3 regions of the Paenibacillus sp. MZ03-122A genome follow, and region 1 is predicted to be linked to each of the others. Evidence: riboswitches for the same ligand, from Rfam matches in the RefSeq annotation. Region 1 holds a riboswitch; each other region holds the start of a gene.
The links. Region 1 has a riboswitch for cobalamin ahead of cobJ (precorrin-3B C(17)-methyltransferase). Riboswitches for the same ligand answer to the same signal wherever they lie in the genome.
Positions count from the first base shown of each region.

Region 2: another riboswitch for cobalamin. It lies ahead of NLX74_RS04900 (ABC transporter substrate-binding protein); the one in region 1 lies ahead of cobJ (precorrin-3B C(17)-methyltransferase).
Region 3: another riboswitch for cobalamin. It lies ahead of NLX74_RS00395 (ABC transporter substrate-binding protein); the one in region 1 lies ahead of cobJ (precorrin-3B C(17)-methyltransferase).

Region 1 is NZ_JANAVI010000002.1:436,624-440,869, forward strand. Features, by position in the region: gene NLX74_RS05960 (uroporphyrinogen-III synthase) at 1-705, shown strand, start outside; gene NLX74_RS05965 (LOG family protein) at 923-1,477, shown strand; cobalamin riboswitch at 1,535-1,720, shown strand; gene cobJ (precorrin-3B C(17)-methyltransferase) at 2,031-3,830, shown strand; gene NLX74_RS05975 (sirohydrochlorin chelatase) at 3,923-4,246, shown strand, end outside.
Region 2 is NZ_JANAVI010000002.1:199,543-203,788, reverse strand. Features, by position in the region: gene NLX74_RS04910 (ABC transporter permease) at 1-68, opposite strand, end outside; gene nikB (nickel ABC transporter permease) at 83-1,012, opposite strand; gene NLX74_RS04900 (ABC transporter substrate-binding protein) at 1,028-2,608, opposite strand; cobalamin riboswitch at 2,826-3,029, opposite strand; gene NLX74_RS04895 (hypothetical protein) at 3,395-3,709, shown strand.
Region 3 is NZ_JANAVI010000001.1:76,969-81,214, reverse strand. Features, by position in the region: gene NLX74_RS00400 (FecCD family ABC transporter permease) at 1-303, opposite strand, end outside; gene NLX74_RS00395 (ABC transporter substrate-binding protein) at 300-1,307, opposite strand; cobalamin riboswitch at 1,516-1,709, opposite strand; gene NLX74_RS00390 (histidine phosphatase family protein) at 1,832-2,590, opposite strand; gene cbiB (adenosylcobinamide-phosphate synthase CbiB) at 2,635-3,606, opposite strand; gene cobD (threonine-phosphate decarboxylase CobD) at 3,596-4,246, opposite strand, start outside.

The DNA.
Region 1 (4,246 bases):
AACGCTGTTGTATCGTGGGTGAAGAACCCTCCGGACTGGTACATCTTCACGACAGGTATGGGGCTGGATGCCCTGTTCGATATGGCAGAGGATATGGGCGTGGCTGAGCAGATTATGGAGCTTCTACAATCTTCCAACATTGCAGCGCGGGGCTACAAGACGGTCAATGGACTCAAAAAGCGTGGCTTTACGCCAGTAGTACGAGACGAGGACGGAAGTTTGATCGGATTGACAGGAGCTTTCGCCCCATACGATCTGAAGGGGAAAGAAGTATTGTTGCAACTGCATGGCGATCCAGCCCCACGGTTGGTAAAATGGCTGGACGAGCAGGGGGCAGTGACCCGCCAGGTACTTCCTTATAAGCATATCCCACCTGAGGAAGCAAAATTGCAGGCGTTACTGGAGGATGTTATCCATCGTAATGTTGATGCTGTTACGTTCACGAGTGGTCCGCAAATCCGATTTTTAGCCCAATATGCGAGAGAGCAAAATCGAATCGAGGATTTACTGGAAGCTTTCCGCGAGGATGTGATTGCTGTATCAGTAGGGAAGGTGACTGCGCAGTCCATTGTGGAAGAGGGGATTGAACGAGTCGTGTTTCCAACCGAAGAGCGCATGGGCGCGATGATGGTGGAGCTTGGCAAATATTTTGAGCATAACGATTCGGTGCATGGCTGTGGTCTGAAGATCGTGAATGGTCATTGAAATGAGATAGAAATGAGATAGAAATTATAAATATAGTATGCTAAAAATGAACTTATATTTTTGGATAAAGCGTAAAATAAAGATAAGGGCCTGCGAGGTCTTTATCTTTTTTTTATTGGACATGCATCGACAAAGATTTTTGTTATAGCGAAAATATTTAGCTAATATAATGAATAAGTTTCGATGCATGATACTTAGGACAGGAGCTGAGACGTTAATGAATTCTATTTGTGTATTTGCCGGGTCCAGACCTGGACATTCATCGGTATATGTTGAAGCGGCAGGCAAGCTGGGAGAAGCCATGGCTCGCCATCATATCCGTCTGATCTACGGTGGCTCCAGTAGGGGGCTGATGGGTCAGGTTGCGGATGGCATGCTGGCGGGTGACGGTCAGGTCACTGGCATTATGCCCACCCTGTTATTTGATGCAGAGATCATTCATCGGGGAGTTACCGAATTTATTGAAGTAGCGAGCATGCATGAGCGTAAAGCGGCAATGAGCGAGATGGCCGATGCGTTTATAGCCCTTCCGGGTGGCTTGGGAACCTTTGAGGAGCTGTTCGAGGTATTGTGCTGGGCTCAAATCGGCATTCATCGCAAGCCGATTGGGCTGCTGAATGTGAATGGATATTTTGACCCGTTAGTAGAAATGGTGCGCCATAGCGTGCAAGAGGGGTTTACCGGGGCTGAGCATCCAGCGTTATTAAGTATCTCTGCGGACCCGGATGAATTGCTACATATGTTAAAAAATAAAGCAGAGAACTTGAAATAAAGCGTTTTTCGTGCTTGCACAACTGATTGAGGCAAGGTTATGATAAGACCCATAATCAAATAGCGGACAGACAAGGTGCCTTTGCGGTTGAGCAAAGGGTAACAGGGAATCGGGTGCAAATCCCGAGCGGTCCCGCCACTGTAAGGAAGAGGATTTTTTTAAATGGTCACTCGTGAAAAACGGGGAAGACGAAAGAATCTGTTGATGCCAAGCCAGGAGACCTACCTTGATCTGTATGCACCGTTAACCTTCGTGGAGAGGATGGGTGTACGAAATCAGGAAATCAGGCACACGTTGCTTTTTCCATGTTGGTTAGAGGTTTGCGTGGATATGAACGTGCAGCAGCGTTTGAAGCGTAAACAGACAGGTGGAAAACAACGGCAGGCTGGAGGAAGACAAATAGTGTCTTCTTACGCTGTTTGTTCGTCTGATGAGAGATACGTACATAGAAACCCCATCCGGGCAGGATGGGGTTTTTTGAGTTACAGGATGTCCATAAATCATTGAAATAGATAGGATAGCTGCCCTGAAAAGGATGAATAGGAGGAGCACGATGAGCCCATTAGGAAAATTGTTGGTTATTGGATTTGGACCAGGAGATATGGAACATATCACAAAACGGGCGCTGGATGCGCTGGCCGAAAGTGAGGTCATTATCGGCTACAATACCTACGTTGATTTGATCCGTCCGTTGTTGAACGGACAGGAGATTGTACGCACAGGGATGACAGAGGAAGTGAGCCGTGCGCAGGAGGCGGTTCGCCAAGCAGAGATGGGCAAGAAGGTAGCTGTCATTTCCAGTGGAGATGCAGGAGTCTATGGTATGGCAGGGCTGGTGTACGAAGTGCTGATGCAAAAAGGCTGGCGACGCGAGGACGGGGTTGAGGTAGAAGTCGTGCCAGGGATCTCTGCTATTCAGTCCTGTGCTTCACTGTTGGGCGCGCCAGTTATGCATGATGCTTGCACGATCAGTCTGAGTGATCATCTGACCCCATGGGAAACGATTGTGAAGCGCGTAGAAGCAGCGGCTTCTGCCGATTTTGTGATTGCATTATATAATCCGCGCAGTGGCCGACGTACCCGCCAGATTGTGGAGACGCAGTCCATTTTGCTGCGTTACCGCGATCCGCAAACTCCAGTTGGGTTGGTGAAAAGTGCTTATCGTGAACGTCAGCAAGTTATTGTCACGACGCTGGAAGATATGCTGAATCATGACATCGGGATGCTGACAACTGTAATCATCGGTAATTCCTCGACAACGGTGTATGACGGCTTGATCGTGACTCCGCGCGGATATCAGCGCAAATACACGCTGGATGCGACCGAGCAAGCGCTCAAGCCGCATCAGCGTCTCCGTACGGAAGCGGAGCCGTGGTCGCTGGGCGCGCAAGAGGCCGCACCGCAGGCGGGTGCAGCCCCGACTACGCTCGCTGGTCCCTCCGCGAGCGGCGCTGCGATTGCGACGCAGGCACGCCCGCAAGCGATGGCTGCCGTGCAGGCAACGACCGCTGTGCAAACCGGCGCAGCAACCCCGGCATCGCTGGCGGCAGAGGCACTAAGCCGCCTCGCTGTTGGCGGCAAGCTGCCTGACGCAGCCAACGCTCGCTGGAGCGGGCAAGCGCCTACCGCCGAGAGCACCGCAAGAACGTCAGCGGTGGCCGGAGCGGGGGCTACGGCCGGGATGGCGACAGGCGGCTTTGGCAAGCCTGCGCTGTTTGAGGTGGGCGTTTCCCCGGGTGTGGGAAACAAGAAGTTCACCGCTCGCCAGATGGCAATGCTCGCCGAGGTAGCGGGTGATGACGGCGAGCTGGAGTACACGCCGGATCATCAGATCGTGCTGCGTGTGCCGTGCGCAGACCCCGAGGAACTGGTCGGACGACTGCGGGATGAACGATTCATTGTCATGCCGATCGGCGATGTGTTTAAGGTGAAGGCGTGCGACTTCTGCAATATGGAGAAGGATGACGCTGTGCCTGTGGCTGAACATCTACAGGTTGTACTTGGCGGATTACAGGCACCCAAGGAAACGAGCATTGCTTTGAACGGATGCGGTATGGCCTGCTATGGAGCGGTGCTGGAGGATATTGGCATCGTCTATCGCAAGGGAGGATACGACCTCTTCCTTGGTGGCAAAAAATTCGGGCGCAATGCTCATGCCGCTCAGCCCGTAGCGGAAGGGATTCCGGGTGATCAAATTACTGACATTGTGGAGAACGTCATCGCTGAATATAAGGAAAAAGGGCATCCGAACGAGCGTTTTCATAAATTTTTTAAACGTGTAGGCGTCGTTGCGGGTTTCCGGCATGAAGATGCACCAGCAACGGTAGAAGTGAATGCGGTTTGTGGTGATTAATGGACTGAAGGCCTGATGAACTGGATACAAGCATATATATAAAATAGGGCGTCATGCAGGCTATCCCTATTAAAGAGGAGGAAAAAACAGCAGTGGATGCAATATTGTTAGTTGGACATGGAAGTCGGGACCCGGAGGGGAACCAGGAACTGCTGGAATTTGCACAGGCAGTGGCAGACCGGGTACCGGATATGTGCGTGGAAACCTGTTTCTTGGAGTTGGCACGTCCCAGCATTGCTGATGGGATGCAAACATGTGTGGAGAAAGGTGCGACGCGTGTCGTTCTCATTCCGATTATCTTGTTCGCAGCGGTACATGCCAAAATTGATATTCCGATGGCTATTGATCGGGCAAAAGCAAAATATCCACAGGTGGAATTTGTATATGGACGCCCGATTGGCGTTCACGAGAAAATC
Region 2 (4,246 bases), 240 kb from region 1:
ACGATCAGACCAAACAGTACGCCTCCTGCCAGCAAGCTCCCTTGAAAGGAAAGCCGTATCTTTTTCATTTTCAGCTTCCCCCTTAACGCAAACGCAGCCTCGGATCTATCGCCGTCTGGACCACATCCACCAAACACTGAACTCCTACAATTAAAAATACGGCGAAAATAACATACCCCTGAATCACCGGATAATCTCGCTGTGTAATTGCATCTATAAAATACTTGCCCAACCCCGGCCATGAAAAAATGGTCTCTACGATGACATTGCCTGCCAGCATAAATGATAGATTGGTACCTAGCAGTGTAATTATAGGCAGAACCGCATGCTTAAATATCTCAAAAAACAGGATATGCATACGGGAAAAGCCTCGAGCCTTCGCTGCTTTCACAAAATTCCGGTCACCCAGCTCCAGCATTTGAGCGCGCAGTACACGGGCTTGCACAGCTCCCAAACCTGCACCAAGAGTCAGCGCTGGGAGCACTAGATGTGTCCAGTCCTCTCTTCCCATGGATGGGAGCCAGCCCAAGCGAACGGAGAATAGATAGATCAACAGAAAACCAAGCCAAAAAGAGGGGATCGACGATCCCAGCAGGGCGAACAGCCTGCCCAGACGATCCAATGGGCCGCTAATTTTTAGCGAGGCAGCCAGCCCCAACCCCAGCGTAAGCACCGTCATGACGGCAAAGCCCGCAGCAGCTAGCTCCACAGTAGCAGGCAGTCTGTTCCACAGTTCGGCTAGCACGGATTCCTTGGATACATACGAGGTGCCCCAATGCCCTGTGAACACATCCCGCAGCCAGTTCACATATTGAATATGAAACGGTTCGTTTAAGCCTAGTTCCTGTCGTAGCGTCGTCAACGCCTCCTCAGAGGCAGGGACATTATGCGCGGTGAGCAAAATGGTAGCAGGGTCTCCAGGAGCCAGCCGCATCAGTACAAAAGTCAGCGTGGATACAACGAATACAATGATGAGCAGCTGCGCCACACGTTCCAGTATAAAACGAATCATAGGATACACCGCTCGTTATTCCGCAATATCGGATTGCGCTGTAATGTAGTAATACTCGATCGGATGGGGTGTAAAACCCTCCACCCCTTTTTTCACACCAAACACATTGTCAGGATGCACAATGAACGACTGTGGCAAATCCGTATTGATGATATCCAGCGCTTGTAGTGTCACAGCATTACGCTGCGCTGTATCCTTCGCCAGCTTCAAGCTGTTAAGAATACTCTCCAGCGGTTTGGAACTATAACGGCTTACATTGGCTTCGCTTTTCGAAGAATAAAACATGTCCATAAAATATTGTGGCTCTCCTGTATGAGCAGTAAGCATACTGTACATAGCAAAATCCCAATCGTTTTTGGTCAACGCCTCGTCGATATTTTCCACCTTGCGAATCTTGACCTGGATTCCCTCTTTCAGCAATTGGCTTTGGATGACCTCAGCCATAACAGAGAGCTCCGGACGCTGAGGAAAAGTCAGCAGCGTAACCTCGAACGGCTTGCCTTGCTTAGTCCATGTCCCTTGGGCATCCTTCTGCCAGCCATCCTTCGTTAACAGCTGATTCACCGTTCCGTCCAGCGCTTTACGCTCAACTTTACCGAAGGGAAGAATGCTCGGGAACGGACTGCTTGCCTCCGTACCGAAGCCCCTCATGACGGCGCTCACAATCGATGTGCGTGGAATCAGGCTGTCCACCACCTTACGGTTCGCCGCATCCTTGAATACTGGCGATTCCATATTGTACACGATCATATGGGTGCGCAAGGAGGGAGCCGACAGAACTTGTAGCCTGTCGTTCTTTTTCAGTACCTCTGCGTTATCAACCGGAATATCCGTCGCTACATCCACCTCGCCGGATTGCAGCGCCATCAGGCGCGAATTCCCGTCCGTAATGAACTTCATTGTCGCCTCAGCCAATCGGGCCTTCTCGCCCCAGTATCCGTCATAACGCTCTACGACCAAGGATTGGTCCTTGCTGAACGCTTTGATTTTAAAGGCGCCTGTCATCGCTGGGTAACTCTGCTCATCTTTCATCGATGCCACATCCAGTACAGTCGTCGATGGATCAGCTAGATTGGACACCAGCGCCGCATTCGGCTGGTTTGTCGTGATCTTTAAGGCCAGCGGGCCGCTTACATCAATGGACTTCACATTCAGTAAATCCTTCGCCAGATGGCTTTTCTCGATAGAGCGTAGCAAAGATGCTTTTACACTTGCTGCATCCATACTCTTTCCATTATGAAAAGTGACTTTATCCTGCAAGCTGAACGTCCAAACTGTAGGACTATCCTGCTTCCACTCCTTTGCCAGCCAAGCCACAGGCTCCAGCTTTTCATTCAAACGTACCAGTGTCTCACCTGCACCGGATCGCATCACATCCCAGCTATTATCTCCGTGCGGGTCAACACCTGACGGTTCCCATGTATACGCCATTACCAGCTTTTTACCTGTCACTGTTTGTTGTGCTGACCCGTTCTCATCTTTGCCGGAGCTATTCGACGTCTTATTGCTAGTACATCCCGAAAGAGCCATAACTGCCAGTAACAGCATCACCCCTGTACATATCAACCATGAGCGCCTGCTATGATTGCTAATCATTCGATGAATCCCCCTCTAGCTTGTAAAATCATATAAACCTAACGCAAAACGCGAAAAAAGCATTCCGGACCACTTGATCAGCAGTCAGAAATGCTTTCATTATAAAATGTCAAAACACACCTCGAAACCAACTCCAAAAACATAGAAGGGATCAGATCGGTTTCAGACATTCCGTATGCAGCACGCCTAACCACCTCCCCAGCATCCCGTGGGTCTGACAGTGATGTCAAAACAGGCAGGTCTCCTGACTCCAAGCGTATCTTTCAGGCCTTCCCGGTTCTTCACAGTTCCAGTGGCTGTTCTGAAAGCTCCAGCAGTATCCTGCTGATGCCTGTATACAGTGGCGGGCCCGTGTCGGAATCAACCGAACTTCCCTTTTAAGTGAACACGCTTAACAACTATCCACATGGTCTCAACAAACCCCCGTACATAGAGTCGTCCGGCTCACACCTGTTTTCTTCTTTTATTTCTTTTCATTACGATCTTATTTTGTTGTCACAGGCTTGTCAATAAATGCTGTATAATAATTCAAATTTGAATGATATGGCGAGAATGAAGGTAATGGCTATTCATTGCGTGCACGAAATGACGGGCATTCCGTCTCCCTCATGATGTCCCGAAAACTGTACCAGACTACTTAATGAATCTAAAAGAGAAGCATAAACGAAAATTTAGCAGCGAGATTGCAGATCAATTTGTACAAGCTATAAAAAAAGATACATTATATCAAATGCCTGAAAAAGCAGTTGGTTATTCCTTCTCCAAAAAATTGAGGAAGAAAAAAATTTGAAAAGCGACAAAACCAAAGAGTTGATCGGAAATTTAGTGAGCAAACCTTGTGGAATTTCTATTATAAGGATAACAGCATTGGGGGCAGCTACCAAACAAAAGAACTATATTGTTGATTCTTCTCAGACAGCCTTTGAGACAAATTTAACTATTAGAGAATTTACCCGTAAAACATTCCTTAGTGATTTAGAGAATGAGTTTGAAAAGCCTCCGGTGATTAGCCGGGGGCCTAATTTGTTAACTGACCATTTCCTGACAAGCCATGTCAGCGTGCCGTTTAGGTGCCTAGCAGTCAAGTTATTTTTTAGCTAGTAAGTGAGCGAAGCGAGGGATCTTGCAGGTCGTTCACAGCGTCGTACTGTAAACCAGGACGAAGCGACGGCTTGCTTTTACGCTCGAAAAGTTGTGGAGCTAAAGAGTTTTGTACGAACAACCAAACGGGGAGGCACTTGCTATTAAACCGTCAGTTAATAAAAGGACCGTTGCGATCAATACGGCTCTCTTCTATCTTATTTTAAATTTTATCCATTAAATAAAATTATTTACAAACATAAAATTTACAGGTAATATTTACTTATTCCTTCTTATGGATAAAAAAACAATTGTATACACGACTCCAGAGAGGAGACTTAGTAGAAATGAGGTTGATAATGTTCTGAAAATAAAGGTAGATGCGGACACTGTGTAAAGTTGCAATGAGCCGTTAAGCGAAGAAGTTGTCGTCGTTGGTCCTTGAATAAAGGAATAATATATTCCTACCAAAAAACCGTAAGACAAATACTTAAACAGATTTTTTTCAAATTTACTCATTTCTTAGCCCCCAATAATATTTTTCGAAGAGGAGAATTT
Region 3 (4,246 bases), on a different contig from region 1:
TGTATACGGATCAGCCAAAGGATTACGCAGCACACCCTGAAATCCGGCTCCCGCCAGCGCCAGCGCTGCTCCTACCAACATTCCTAGTAACACTCGTGGCAATCTGACCTTCAAAATAATCTGCTCTGAGGATGTATTCCAATCCGGTGTAAATGTATCGCCTAACCACGGAAGGTGGTTAACCAGAATGCCCGTGATCTGGCTGACCGGAAGCTTGGCCGAGCCGATGCCAAGACAGAGCAGCAGCGTCAGCAACAGCAAGACAAGACCTGTCCCTCCAAAGCCGATCAGTTTACGGTTCATTTGAAAATTTCAGGATACACGCCCTTGGCCACTTCCTTGAGACCTTCCGTTACGCGTGGACCCGGACGACTGATCAAATTATCATCCACGGCAAACACCCGGTTGTGGCGAACAGCCGATATTTGATCCCATCCACTGCGAGCTTTAATGATTTCGCCGAGCGTTTGGCCAGTTTTGTCGTCCTTGACACTTTTGCTGTACAAAATCACGTCAGGGTTCGCAGCAATAATATTTTCCTCACTAATTTGGTACCACCCCTTCTGCGTGGCACCTACATTTTCGCCGCCCGCCAAAGTAATCAGCTCGTCCATAAACTCACCTTTACCAACTGTCCAGCCTGGTGAAAACTCGACGTATACCCGCAGCTTCTGCCCTTTACCGATATTTTTAACTCCTTCTTTCACTTCCGCTACATCTGCTCTCATCTTGTCAGTCACCGCTCTCGCATCTTTCTGATGATCGGTGATTTTTCCATACAATTCGATGTTAGCTATGACATCTTCAACTGTCTTCGGTTCCGTTTTAAAAATCATAATTCCCATGTCGCGCAGCTTGGTCGTAGCCTGTTCACTAAGTGATATCCCTGCAAAAACGACTTCCGGGTTAGCAGCAATGATCGCCTCTTCGTTCGGTTTCATAATACCGCCTACTTTAGGCTTTTTCGTAGCTGCTTCCGGGTAATCAGAGTAGTCGGAGACGCCAACTATTTCCTTATCCAGTCCGATGGCGAACAGCGCCTCGGTTTCTGCCGGGGAGACGGAAACGATTTTATCCGGCGCTTTTTTGAATGTAAATTCCTGTCCTGTTGCATCCTTAACTGTTAGTGGGTAAACTGTTTTGCCCGGAGGCTCTTGTGCGGTTACGGTCTTTCCCGGCTGCTGTGCAGAAGTCTGATTCTCTTTATTTTCAGCATTTTTCCCATTAGCGCCACATGCACTCAGCACAACTGCCAAAATCAGAACCAATAAACCTGTTGTCCAAACCTTTATTTTTTTTCCTGCCATGATTTGCACCCCTTCATAAAAAAATCGTTAAGAGCGTTACTTGAGCATCATCAGATATCTTCTAAATCCAGCCTTCTTTTCCTATCAAAAAACCCCCGCATCCTTATATCAGGACACAGGGGTCACGTTAGCGCAGATCGTGCGCAGGCGGCAGCTTCTTTCCGCACGGACAGTCACTGCGAACACGTCATCCTTTCCTCGAAGGATTATGGTGACAGGCGGACGGGCAGGTATCCTGACTTATGGTAAGATGCATGTCCTGAAATTCCTTCATATGCTTAGTAGCACATAAAGCAGGACTAACGGGCATGTTTCCATTTACAGTGGCGGGACCGCGCCGGACTTACACCGACTTCCCTTTTAACAGCGCAGGCAAGGGAAACCATAGTTTCATCACACTGCGCCGACCTCGTCTGCTGGATATTTGATGTAGTGGTAGTCAAGCCGTTCTTTTACTTGATGATTATAGGTTAAAATGAGGCGGCTTACAACCCAAACAGCCTCTTTATCCACTGGTGCCTAACCTAACGAGGGAGCATTTCCGCTATGTAATTGTGCGGTCCTGCCAGCCTCAATTGAATCCTAAATGCTTCTCCCGGCTTCGGATTCAGACTCCAAAAATCATGGCCCGGTATCAGCATACAAGCTAACTGACGAATTACGCCACCATGCGTAACGACCAAAACAGAGAGCGGCCCAGCAGTCAAATCCATGGGTCGAACTTCCATAGCAACACGCCATTCATACAGAGAGTCAAGAAATTTCCGCAAACGATTCACAAAATCTGTCCAAGACTCTCCTCCAGGAGGGGTTATCCGTTGCGGCTCATCAATCCAAGCGCGATACAACGACACATCCTTGAGCATGTCATACGTTTTTCCATCCCACTCGCCAAAATGAAGCTCTCGCAGACGTGGTTCCATCATAGGAGACATAGTGGATAGGGAACCTCCAGACGTCAATTCTGACTCCGGCACAATGATCTGCAAGGTCTGGCAACATCGCATTAAATCGCTGCAATAGATTCGAGCAAAGGACTGCCCCTGCAATTCTTCTTGCAAAGGCTTTAATTCTTGTTCTGCTCCTGGTAGCAAACCTAAGTCGGAGTGTCCCATATATCGACGTTCCTTATTCCATAAGGTTGTGCCGTGACGAACTAACACGAGCTCCATGTCCCAATGCAGATCTTCTTTAGCATCATACGGCACCTTATCCTCCTGTGAGTTCGGACTTTGTACGTCTTCTACCGTCCTTTTTGCTGCTATATCTTGTTTCAAGATCATGTCACTTCCTGCTCGATCATTATTCAGTGTGTCACGCCTCACCCTCACCGCACCCATCCCAAGGCAAAACAACCTGCGGCTCCTAACAAACACAATCCTACGAACATACTGGACACGGCGAACATCAGCTGGATTGTATGCCGTATATCTTTCGACTCTAGCGGTCGTATCCAATCGCCCATGTATGCACGAAAAGAGCGTACGCCATGATACACATTATAGCCTCCAAGACGAATCCCCAGTGCTCCAGCAACAGCTGATTCCGGGAAGCCACTGTTCGGGCTTGGGTGCAGACGAGCGTCTCGCTTGACTGTGCGCCAGCTTCTAGCAGCATCTCGCTTGTATATCCACGCCGCTACCACAAGCATTGCCGCTGTCAGGCGTGCCGGAATGTAGTTAGCCACATCATCCAGACGTGCTGAAGCCCAGCCTAAATGCAGATACTTTTCATTTTTATAGCCAACCATGGAATCGAGCGTATTCACAGCACGATAGGCCAGCGCCAAGGGTGCTCCTCCGATCAGGGCATAAAAAAGCGGGGAAATAATCGCGTCCACGATATTTTCAGCGACCGTTTCAACCGTACCACGTACAATCTCAGGCTCATCAAGCTGTTGCGTATCCCGCCCGACAATCATGCCCAGCTCCCGCCGTGCCGCTGCCAGATCATCCGCCTGCAACGCTCGATATACTGCCATTCCTGCATCCTTTAGTCCTTTGGAAGCAATCGTGGTCGCAATCAGCACCATTTCTGCGCCGACAGACAACCACGGATGAATCCAGGCAAGCAAGTGCAACAGCGCCCAGGCGAGCGCAAAGGAGCCTCCCGCCACAATGAGCGGAAGCAGTATACCCGCACGTTTTAGCCCCCGATCACTGCGGACCTGGCGACGAATCGCTTTTTCCAATGCTGAAATGGCATGTCCCATACCGATGACTGGATGCGGCAACCACCTCGGGTCACCGATCAGCCTGTCCAAAAGGTAGGCTGCCAGGATAATCAAGCTAACTGTCACGCCGCTGTTCCTCCTCCAGCACTTCACCCAATACAGACAGCAGCCTGTCGTTGGCTTCTGCATCCTTGACCGCAATCCGAAAATGGCTCGTCGTCAGTCCCGGATACATAGCACAGCTACGTATAAGAATTCCGCGTTGTCCAAGCGCCTGCTGAATAGCCGATGCGCTCCACGTACCCGGCGCCCTTGCCAGCACGTAATTGGCTTCGCCGGGAACGACACCGCAGCCCCATTCCGCCAAGGCGGTCAACAGGCGGTTGCGCTCCGCAGCAATCAGCTCCTGTGTTTGGCGCTCATATGCTTGCCCACTTCTCAAACACGCCTCCCCAGCCAGCAATGCCAATCCATTCACACTCCAGGTCACCTGTTTGGCCGTCATTCGCCGGATATAGTCCGGATGAGCAATCGCATATCCCAATCGCAAGCCAGGAATGGCATAAAATTTGGTCATTGACCGGATCAAAATCACATGAGGATAGCGATCCAGCACAGGCAGCAGTGAGATTCGCCGTTCCAGCGGAATAAAATCAATGAATGCTTCATCCACCACCAGCACGGTACCCGTTGTGCCAGCCGCCTCTGCCAGCTCGCACAGCTCCTGCTCACTATATTGCACGCCATTTGGATTATTCGGCTGTCC